3 regions of the Paenibacillus sp. EC2-1 genome follow, and region 1 is predicted to be linked to each of the others. Evidence: predicted binding sites of a transcription regulator. Region 1 holds the regulator's gene; each other region holds the start of a gene.
The links. Region 1 encodes Rex, which represses fermentation and respiration genes when NADH is low (regulators of the CRP and FNR family bind a similar motif). Its sites were predicted from a motif close to TTGTGAAATATTTCACAA; they were not measured.

Region 1 (3,217 bases):
ATGTGGCAGGTAAGCATCTAGGGCTTAACTTGAAGTATTTCACTGTGGTTCATACGCTGACTCGCCTATATAAGGATAGCCGTAATGGACAGCTGCCAGCACTGCGTCAACTGCTTCAAACCTCAGCACATGAGAAGGCAGGGGATTGGACATTAGTCATTGATCGGATCTATCCTGATCTTCTAACGGTTAAGGAGAGTTGGGATCGCCTAAATGATCTCCTTTTTGGTCTTTTACCTGAGCGTGGAGATGCTTCAGGTGAGGTGGGGCAATTTACACTTCGTCTATCGCCCTCTAAGAAACCTAAGGATTGGGTTAGCTTAACAGAACTTGAGAATCAAATATATGTAACCTTAGGTGAAGTGGTTCGTCAGGGTGATCGGCTCACTTCTGAGATTCGAGAAGAACTGGATGATTATAGTGCAGATAGTTTGATTACAGATATTAATGGGCTCTTTAAGGATTTGGCTTCCCATCGTGAGAATTTGAAATTTTTTATGACATTGAATGATGACGGTATTGTTTACTGGATGGAGGCCAATGGGAATTTCCGCAGCAAATCTTTGCAGATGTACGCGGTGCCTGTTGATGTAAGTAGTCAGCTGAAGGAATTGTTTTTTGATAAGAAACAGAGTGTGATCCTAACGTCTGCTACCCTATCTGTAGATAAATCGTTTCAGTATATGATTGATAACTTGGGACTTCAAGAAGCTTCGGAACAGGGACGATTAAACACCGTTCAACTTCCTTCTCCTTTTAATTACCGGGAGCAGGCATTATTGTTAATTCCGAGAGACTTTCCGAGCGTAAAGGGAACCGTCGGAGATCCTTTGTTCGTAAATACTTTGGTCCAATCTCTGTCAGATACGGCCATGGTGACGCGGGGGCGCATGTTAGTGCTATTCACCTCTTACCGTATGCTTCGTCAGGTATATGAGCCTTTGAAAGAAGCCTTGTCATCTAGTGACATCGCTGTTCTTGGACAAGGCATGGATGGAACGAGTCGAACGAAGCTGATTCGCAGGTTTCAGGATAGCAGTGCTTCCGTTCTTTTGGGAACTAGTTCGTTCTGGGAAGGTGTTGATATTCCAGGGGAGGCTCTAACGTGCCTTGCTATTGTCCGTTTGCCATTTCAACCGCCAAATCATCCGCTTGTTGAGGCGAAGAGTGAATTACTTCAGCAACAAAAGAAGAATCCATTCATGAAGTTATCTGTGCCACAGGCTGTTATTCGCTTTAAACAAGGCTTCGGACGCCTTGTAAGAACAGCACAAGATAAAGGAATCGTCATTGTATATGATACCCGTGTAATTGAATCATACTATGGTAAGCACTTCTTGTATTCACTACCTGGACCGAAGATGGAGCATATGCCAACAGAGCAAATGGTTTCTCGGATCACGGAGTGGATGGGGAAGGAACAGGAACATTAGAATATTATTTTGAGTTTATTATTAGGGGGAGCATGCATGAAATCGGAAAAAATTTCGGAGGCCGTAGTACGCAGACTGCCCGTTTACTTACGTTACCTAAACGAACTTCATGTTCGGGAGGTAGCAACCGTGTCCTCGCAAGAGTTAGGACAAAAACTAGACTTGAACCCAGCACAGATTCGCAAGGATCTTGCATATTTTGGAGATTTCGGTAGAAAGGGAATTGGCTATGATGTCACATACCTGATTGAAAAAATCCGCCATATATTGAAGCTTGATCAGCAGATTAATGTAGTGCTTGTTGGTGCAGGTAATCTTGGTCATGCCTTGTCTAACTACAACGCGTTCTTGAAAGATAACATGAAGATTGTTGCTATATTCGATGCATATACTCCGAAAGTGGGTACATCCATTAACAATATTGTGGTTCAGCCTATGGAAGAATTGACTTCAACGATTAAGGAGAAGGGAATTCGGATCGGTATTATTACAGTGCCCGATGTCGAGGCGCAAGCTGTAGCAGATAGTTTGATATCAGCGGGGATTGAAGCGATTCTCAATTTTGCTCCAACGATTCTGAAAGCTCCACCACAAATTCGCATCCATACGGCGGATTTCACGACAGACCTTCAAAGTTTGGCCTATTACTTAGTTAATGGAAAGGAAGATGCCGAACATGACGAATCATAAGTGGATGATCAAAAATGGTACCTTTGCTGTCCTCCAGGAAGAGAAATCTATTCTGCGTGGATATATGGTCGTCGAGAATGATCGTATAACTTACCTTGGCGAAGAAGAACCGCAGGTCGAGGCCGATATTGAAATCATTGATGGTACGCATCTTTTCTTTATGCCCGGTTTAATCAATACACATGGACATACAGCGATGTCACTTCTCCGTGGATATGGAGATGACCTCGCACTTCAGGTATGGCTGCAGGAGAAAATGTGGCCAATGGAAGCTAAATTCACAGCGAATGATGTATATTGGGGTTCTTCCCTTTCGCTAGTTGAAATGCTAAAAGGTGGCACAACAACGTTCCTGGATATGTACGACCATATGGATCAGGTCGCTGCAGTAACAGAACAATCAGGCATGCGTGGTGTGTTAACCCGTGGTGTCATTGGACTATGTTCGCCAGAGGTTCAGAAGCATAAATTGGATGAGGCTACAGCTTTCGCCAAGGATTGGCATGGAAAAGCAGACGGCCGTATAACAACGATGATATCACCACATGCTCCATATACTTGCCCTCCAGATTACATTGAGAAGTTTGTTCAGGTTGCACACGATCTGGATCTGCCACTGCATACACATATGTCCGAAACCGCTGCAGAAGTACAGCAGAATGTTCAGGATTATGGTCTGAGACCCGTAGCTCATTTACAAAAGCTAGGTGTATTCTCCAGACCGACTTTAGTAGCTCATGGAGTTCATTTAACGGATGAAGAGATCGAAATTTTGGCAACTCATAAGGTTGCTGTATCTCATAACCCAGGGAGTAATCTTAAACTGGCGAGCGGTGTAGCGAGGGTGCCAGAGCTTCTTAAAGCAGGCGTTACGGTATCTTTAGGAACAGATGGTCCCGCTAGCAATAACAACCTGGATATGTTCGAGGAAATGCGCTTAGCAGCTCTCATCCATAAAGGTGTTACGGGTGATCCGACAGCAGTGCCTGCATCGGAAGCACTTCGTATGGGTACCATCTATGGAGCTAAATCTCTATTCTTAGATGAAATTGGTACGCTCGCTCCAGGAATGAAAGCAGATTTTATTGCGTTGA
Region 2 (3,217 bases), 160 kb from region 1:
ACCGAAGTTCCCATTGTCGGCTGAAAAGCTTAGCCCAATTCTAGCTTGCTACAAAGTGAAGAATGCAGAGCAAGGGATAGAACGTGCTGCTGAAGTCGTTGCTTTTGGTGGTATGGGTCACTCTTCGGTAATCCATTCGAACAATGATGAAATCATTCAAAAATTCTCGAATCGTATGCAAACTTGCCGTGTGCTTGTGAATCAGCCATCTTCGCAAGGCGGAATTGGTGATATCTATAATACTAACCTTCCATCGCTTACACTCGGTTGTGGATCGTATGGACGCAATGCAACATCTTCGAACGTAAGTGCTGTCAATCTCATTAACGTGAAAAGGGTGAATCATCGTACGGTGAATATGCAGTGGTTCAAAGTGCCGAATAAAATCTATTTTGAAAAAGGATCAACACAGTATCTTGCTAAAATGCCGGACATTACTCGGGTAGCGATTATAACGGACCCCATGATGGTAAAACTCGGATATGTGGAGAGAGTTGAACATTATCTGCGTCAGCGTCAGATTCCTGTTGCTATTGAAGTATTCTCTGAAGTAGAGCCAGATCCATCGACAACAACGGTTGAACGTGGTGCTGAGATGATGAAGAGATTCCAACCTGACTGCATTATCGCACTTGGTGGGGGATCGCCGATGGATGCTGCTAAAGCGATGTGGTTGTTCTATGAATATCCAGATACAGATTTCAATAACTTAAAACAGAAATTCATGGACATCCGTAAACGGATTTACAAATACCCTCGTCTCGGTCAAAAAGCGAAGTTTGTTGCGATTCCAACAACATCTGGTACAGGATCGGAAGTAACCTCGTTCGCAGTTATTACCGATAAAGTGCTTGGAAATACGAAGTATCCTTTGGCTGACTACGAGTTGACACCTGATGTAGCGATTATCGATCCGGAGTTTGTATACAGCTTGCCAAAAACGGCTGTTGCCGACACGGGTATGGACGTTCTGACACACGCGATCGAAGCTTATGTATCGGTTATGGCAAACGACTATACCGATGGTCTTGCAATCAAAGCAATTCAACTCGTATTCCAGTACCTTGAACAGTCGGCCCTGACAGGCGACAAATTGGCTCGTGAGAAAATGCATAATGCTTCTACTTTGGCAGGTATGGCCTTTGCGAACGCATTCCTTGGTATCAACCACAGCTTGGCTCATAAATGGGGCGGGCAGTACCATACGGCTCACGGACGTACCAATGCGATTCTAATGCCACACGTTATTCGTTACAATGCTAAGAAGCCTACGAAATTTGCTGCTTGGCCTAAATATACTCACTTCGTTGCGGATGAAAGATATGCTGAGATCGCACGCATTCTCGGATTACCAGCTCGTACAACGGAAGAAGGGGTTAACAGCTTGATTAATGCCATTCGTGAGTTGAACAAGAAACTGGGTATTGAAGAATCGTTCCAACAGCTGGGCATTGATCCAGTGGACTTCGAAAATCGGGTAGAGTACTTGGCTGATCGTGCATTTGAGGACCAATGTACGACTGCGAATCCAAAGCTGCCACTTGTAACTGAGCTGGCTGATGTTTATCGCAATGCATTCTATGGACGTTTCTAACAGAAACGACAACTAACAAACAGCCCTTAACACAACGTGACTAATATCACCAATCTTGTGATATTAGTCACAGATGTATATATTGAACAGGACTACAATAAAAGTGTAAAAACAATCTCAGATGATAATTCTTACAGTTTCAAGTTCGCAATCAAACAGGGGATAGCGCCCAACATTGTGAAAAGCGTCACATTTATTGATCTGGGATGTTGGACATGAGAAGATATACCATAAGCTCATGCCTCAACAACAGAACATAAATTGGAGGGATCAGAGATGTCGGTGATTGAGAAAGAAATTAAAGACGTTCAGTCCGGTTGGAGAGGGTTCAAAACAGGTAAGTGGGCAAAAGCAGTAGACGTAAATGACTTTATTGCTTTAAATATTGAGCCATATTACGGTGTTGATGACTTTTTGGTTGGACCTACAGCGAATACAACAGCATTATGGGATATTGTATCCGATCTAACCAAAAAAGAGCGTGAAGCGGGCGGCGTATTGGATGTGGATGTAAACACACCTTCTACGATTGTGTCGCACAAACCAGGCTATTTGGATAAAGAGAAGGAACAAATCGTTGGTGTACAAACCGATGAGCCTTTTAAACGTTCGATTCAGCCATTTGGCGGAATTAAAATGATGATTGATGCTTGTAACGCCTATGGTTTTGAACTTCCAGCAAGCATCGTGGATATGTTCACAAATATTCGTAAAACGCATAACCAAGGTGTATTTGATGCCTACACTCCTGAGATGCGTGCAGCACGTAGAGCAGGTATCATCACTGGACTTCCAGATGCATACGGACGTGGACGTATTATCGGTGACTATCGCCGGATCTCACTATACGGTATTGACTTCCTCATTAAAGATAAATTGAAAGAACTAAGCAGCCTCGAAGTTGATGTGATCGATGAGCCAGTGATCCGTCTTCGCGAAGAGCTGTCAGAGCAAATCCGCGCACTGAAAGAATTGAAGCAAATGGCGGAAATGCATGGCTTTGATATTTCCAAGCCGGCAACAACAGCTAAAGAAGCATTCCAGTGGTTGTATTTTGGTTACCTGGCTGCAATTAAAGAACAGAACGGTGCAGCGATGTCCCTTGGACGTGTATCCTCGTTCTTGGACATTTACATTCAGCGCGATTTGGCTGAAGGTACACTGACTGAAGAAACAGCACAGGAACTGGTTGACCACTTTGTCATGAAACTTCGTATCGTTAAATTCTTGCGTACCCCAGATTACAACGATTTGTTCAGTGGTGACCCTACTTGGGTAACAGAATCCATTGGCGGTATGTCTGTGAATGGTGAAACACGTGTTACGAAGAACAGCTTCCGTTTCTTGCACACCCTTTACAACCTTGGACCTGCCCCAGAACCAAACTTGACTGTATTGTGGTCAGAGAAATTGCCTGAAGGATTCAAGAAATTCTGTGCAAAAGTATCTATCGAGACAAGCTCGATTCAATACGAGAACGACGATCTGATGCGTCCAATCTACGGTGATGACTATGGTATTGCTTGCTGCGTATCCGCTATGCGTATCGGTAAACAAATGCAGTTCTTCGGAGCTCGTGCGAATTTAGCTAAAGCCCTTCTGTATGCTATCAATGGTGGTCGT
Region 3 (3,217 bases), 1.4 Mb from region 1:
AGGGTGCTTGCCAAGCAGGTGACTAACACCAAACTTCTCTGCATAGCGATCAATTCTCTCTCTCATAGCTGAGCGAGACATACACAAGCCCTCAAGTCCGAAGGCGATATCCTCTTCTACCGTACTGCCTACAAATTGATTATCTGGGTTCTGAAACACCATACCTACCTTACGACGTATGGCGCTCAAATGCTCAGGTATAAGCTTTAGTCCACCTGTTTCAACTAACCCATCATCCGGAAACAAAAGACCATTAAACAGCCGGGATAGTGTTGATTTACCACTCCCATTGCTCCCGGCAATGCTCACCCACTGCCCTTTCGTTACCGTTAAACTAACGGAGCGGATATTCTCCGACTCTCCGTCATACGAGAAACTAACCTCTTGAAGTGTTAATACAGCTGGAGCTTGAGGGGCACCTTCACGCTCATACTTGTTAACTTCCATATGATCTTGACTATGAAGTTCAGGTTTATCCACGCAAGCTCCCCCTCTTGTTCTCGTTCTTCGTATATTAATCTGTAAATCCAGCAAATAAAGATAACTTCGACAGAGACGGCACCAAATATCTAACTGAGATCCCGATCAGAATACCTGTCACGATACCGGTTAACAGCAATGCCGGTAAGTAATAGAATATGGAAGAAGTCTTGAAAATAATCGAAGCTGCGGTCAATTGGCCAATATTATGTGCCACACCACCAGCGATACTGATTCCGATCAGACTCAATCTCTTTCCACTTATCTTAAGAAGTCCATACATCACTACGAAACTGAAAACTGCACCAAACAAACTAAACAAGAAACTAGAGAAGGTTCCGAAAATCATTGCAGTCAGTACGGTCTTCAACACAATTAATGTGATGGCATCTCTTCCACGAAGGAAATACAAGCAGGTCAGCACCATAATATTCGCAAGTCCAAGCTTAGCACCGGGTACCGACAGGTTTACGGGAATCAATGATTCCACGATACTGAGGACAACAGCTACAGCCGCAAATATGGCGATGATGACTGTCTTTTTTAGCATTAATGCTGAATCACTAATTGACAACGGCGTCGGTTTCATCCTGATCCACTCCTCCCGAAGTACCTTCCAACTCAACTAATACTTTATGCGGCAAGCAAACAATGCTCTGGTTCTTCTTATCAACAAAGCCAAAACTTAAACATACTTTATCTGGACAATCTGCCTCGATCATTTCGATGCCATAATCATGTACTTTTAGAATATTCAGTCCATGATCCGTCTTGATCTCAATGATCTGTTCTTCTTCCGTTAACTCCACTGTCTTATACAATTGGCCGTCTACCGTAATTGTTGCCGTTAATGGAATTTTGTGATTTTTTTCACTTTCGCTTCCACCTAACCATCTCGGAACAAGAAATATAAGGGCTGCTACCAGTAGAACTGAAATCAGCACCATGTCACCGCGTTTCATAGGCATCTTCCTTATTTTTTGATTATATAAATCTTAGACGTCCTCATTATACTCACTCTCCGGCAATCCTTCAATGTAGGAAACAACCATTTTTGCACCTTTGAGAATGATTTCACAAAATCATCACCAAATCCAAAATTTTAATCAAAATTTTAAATAAAATATGAGAAGTCTCACATCCCCGCGTCAGTCGGCTCTGCTATAATCCAGTCGAAACCAGGTGGAAATGAGGAATTGATGTGAAAAAAAACAAGCTATCTCCGTTGCTTCTGCTCCTATCCGCCCTGTTAATTGTTGGGGGATGTTCAAACGCCGGCCCTAATTCCATAAATTCGAATGATAAGACCACTAGTAAACAGACGGAAATCAAAGATCCCATTAAGAAGTCATACTATATATTTGACACCATCGTTCAGGTGAAGGTTTATGATAGCCGAATCACAGATCAGCATTTCAATGAAATTGAGGAGCTTCTACACAAGATTGACGCTGAGATGAGTCGCACTAATAACACTAGTGAGCTCTATAAGATCAATAGTAATGCTGGTATCAAACCTGTTCAAGTGTCTGAGGAGACTTTTAGTGTCATCCAAAAAGCTTATGATTATTCCAAGATGACAGATGGCCGTTTCAATCTTGCAATCGGACCTCTCGTTTCCTTATGGAATATAGGTAATGAGGGTGCGCATGTGCCTGATCAAGCCGAAATTGATAAACTGATTCCACTAAGCCAGTATGATCTGATCGAGCTAAATCCAGATAAACGTGAAGTATATCTGAAGCAAAAAGGCATGATTCTAGACCTCGGTGGTATCGCCAAAGGTTACTCCGCAGATGTCATTGCTAAATATTTGACGGACAATGACTTCCATAGTGCCATCATTGATCTTGGCGGGAACGTTCTTGCTCTTGGTCAGAAGCCTGGCGGTCGTAAATGGACCATCGGTATTCAAGACCCCGACCTTACACGCGGTATTCCCATTGGCAACCTAAAAGTTGAGAACCAGACGATTGTGACCTCAGGAGTGTATGAACGTTTCTTTGAGGAAGACGGCAAATATTATCACCATATTTTAGACTCGCAGACGGGTTATCCTGTTGATAATAACTTAAGCAGTGTCACCATCCTCACAGAAAAATCAGTTGATGCTGATGCGTTATCTACCTCCATCTTCTCTATGGGACTTGATCGTGGTCTTGAATTCGCGGAACAGTTAGATCATGTGGAGGCTCTGTTTATTACAAAGGACAAGAAAGTATACATCACCTCCGGTATGGATGAAGTACTGGAAATGACCAATGACCAATATAAGCTCATGAAGTAATTAAAAATAACAGGGCATCTCTTCTAAGTTAAGAAGGGGTGCCCTGTTATTATAGTTACATACTGTCGTATGGTTCTGACAATTATGATGATCTAGAGCAGAACACATCGCTGTTAAGCTTCTTACGCGCTCTCCTTAGTAGCCCTCATATAATTCACGAACATACCTGCAAAATCGGGATCCCACTGCGTTCCCCGGCCCTCTTCTAGAATGTTCAGCGCTTCAGATGCCCTCATACCACTCCGATAAGGGCGATCGGATGTCATCGCATCATAAGCATCCGCAACCGCTATAATGCGTCCATAGAGTGGTATTTCTCTTCCCTTTAACCCGTCAGGATAGCCGCGACCATCGAAGCGCTCATGATGGGAACGTACACCTTCCAGGTAAGGTGCCATAGCATCTGCTGGTTCAATCTGGCGCAAAATGTTCTCCCCTTGCTCCGGATGT

Region 2: pflB (formate C-acetyltransferase) is a predicted target of Rex. The motif match lies at 1,770-1,787, and genes of this name have one in related genera.
Region 3: ACK8P5_RS03515 (FAD:protein FMN transferase) is a predicted target of Rex. The motif match lies at 1,543-1,560, and genes of this name have one in related genera.

The regions. Positions count from the first base shown of each region.
Region 1 is NZ_CP186006.1:2,161,884-2,165,100, forward strand. It holds gene dinG (ATP-dependent DNA helicase DinG) at 1-1,433, shown strand, start outside; gene ACK8P5_RS10265 (redox-sensing transcriptional repressor Rex) at 1,470-2,123, shown strand; gene ACK8P5_RS10270 (amidohydrolase) at 2,110-3,217, shown strand, end outside.
Region 2 is NZ_CP186006.1:1,999,212-2,002,428, forward strand. It holds gene adhE (bifunctional acetaldehyde-CoA/alcohol dehydrogenase) at 1-1,594, shown strand, start outside; gene pflB (formate C-acetyltransferase) at 1,871-3,217, shown strand, end outside.
Region 3 is NZ_CP186006.1:733,810-737,026, reverse strand. It holds gene ACK8P5_RS03530 (ATP-binding cassette domain-containing protein) at 1-480, opposite strand, end outside; gene ACK8P5_RS03525 (Gx transporter family protein) at 515-1,069, opposite strand; gene ACK8P5_RS03520 (NusG domain II-containing protein) at 1,044-1,442, opposite strand; gene ACK8P5_RS03515 (FAD:protein FMN transferase) at 1,682-2,767, shown strand; gene ACK8P5_RS03510 (HD domain-containing phosphohydrolase) at 2,890-3,217, opposite strand, start outside.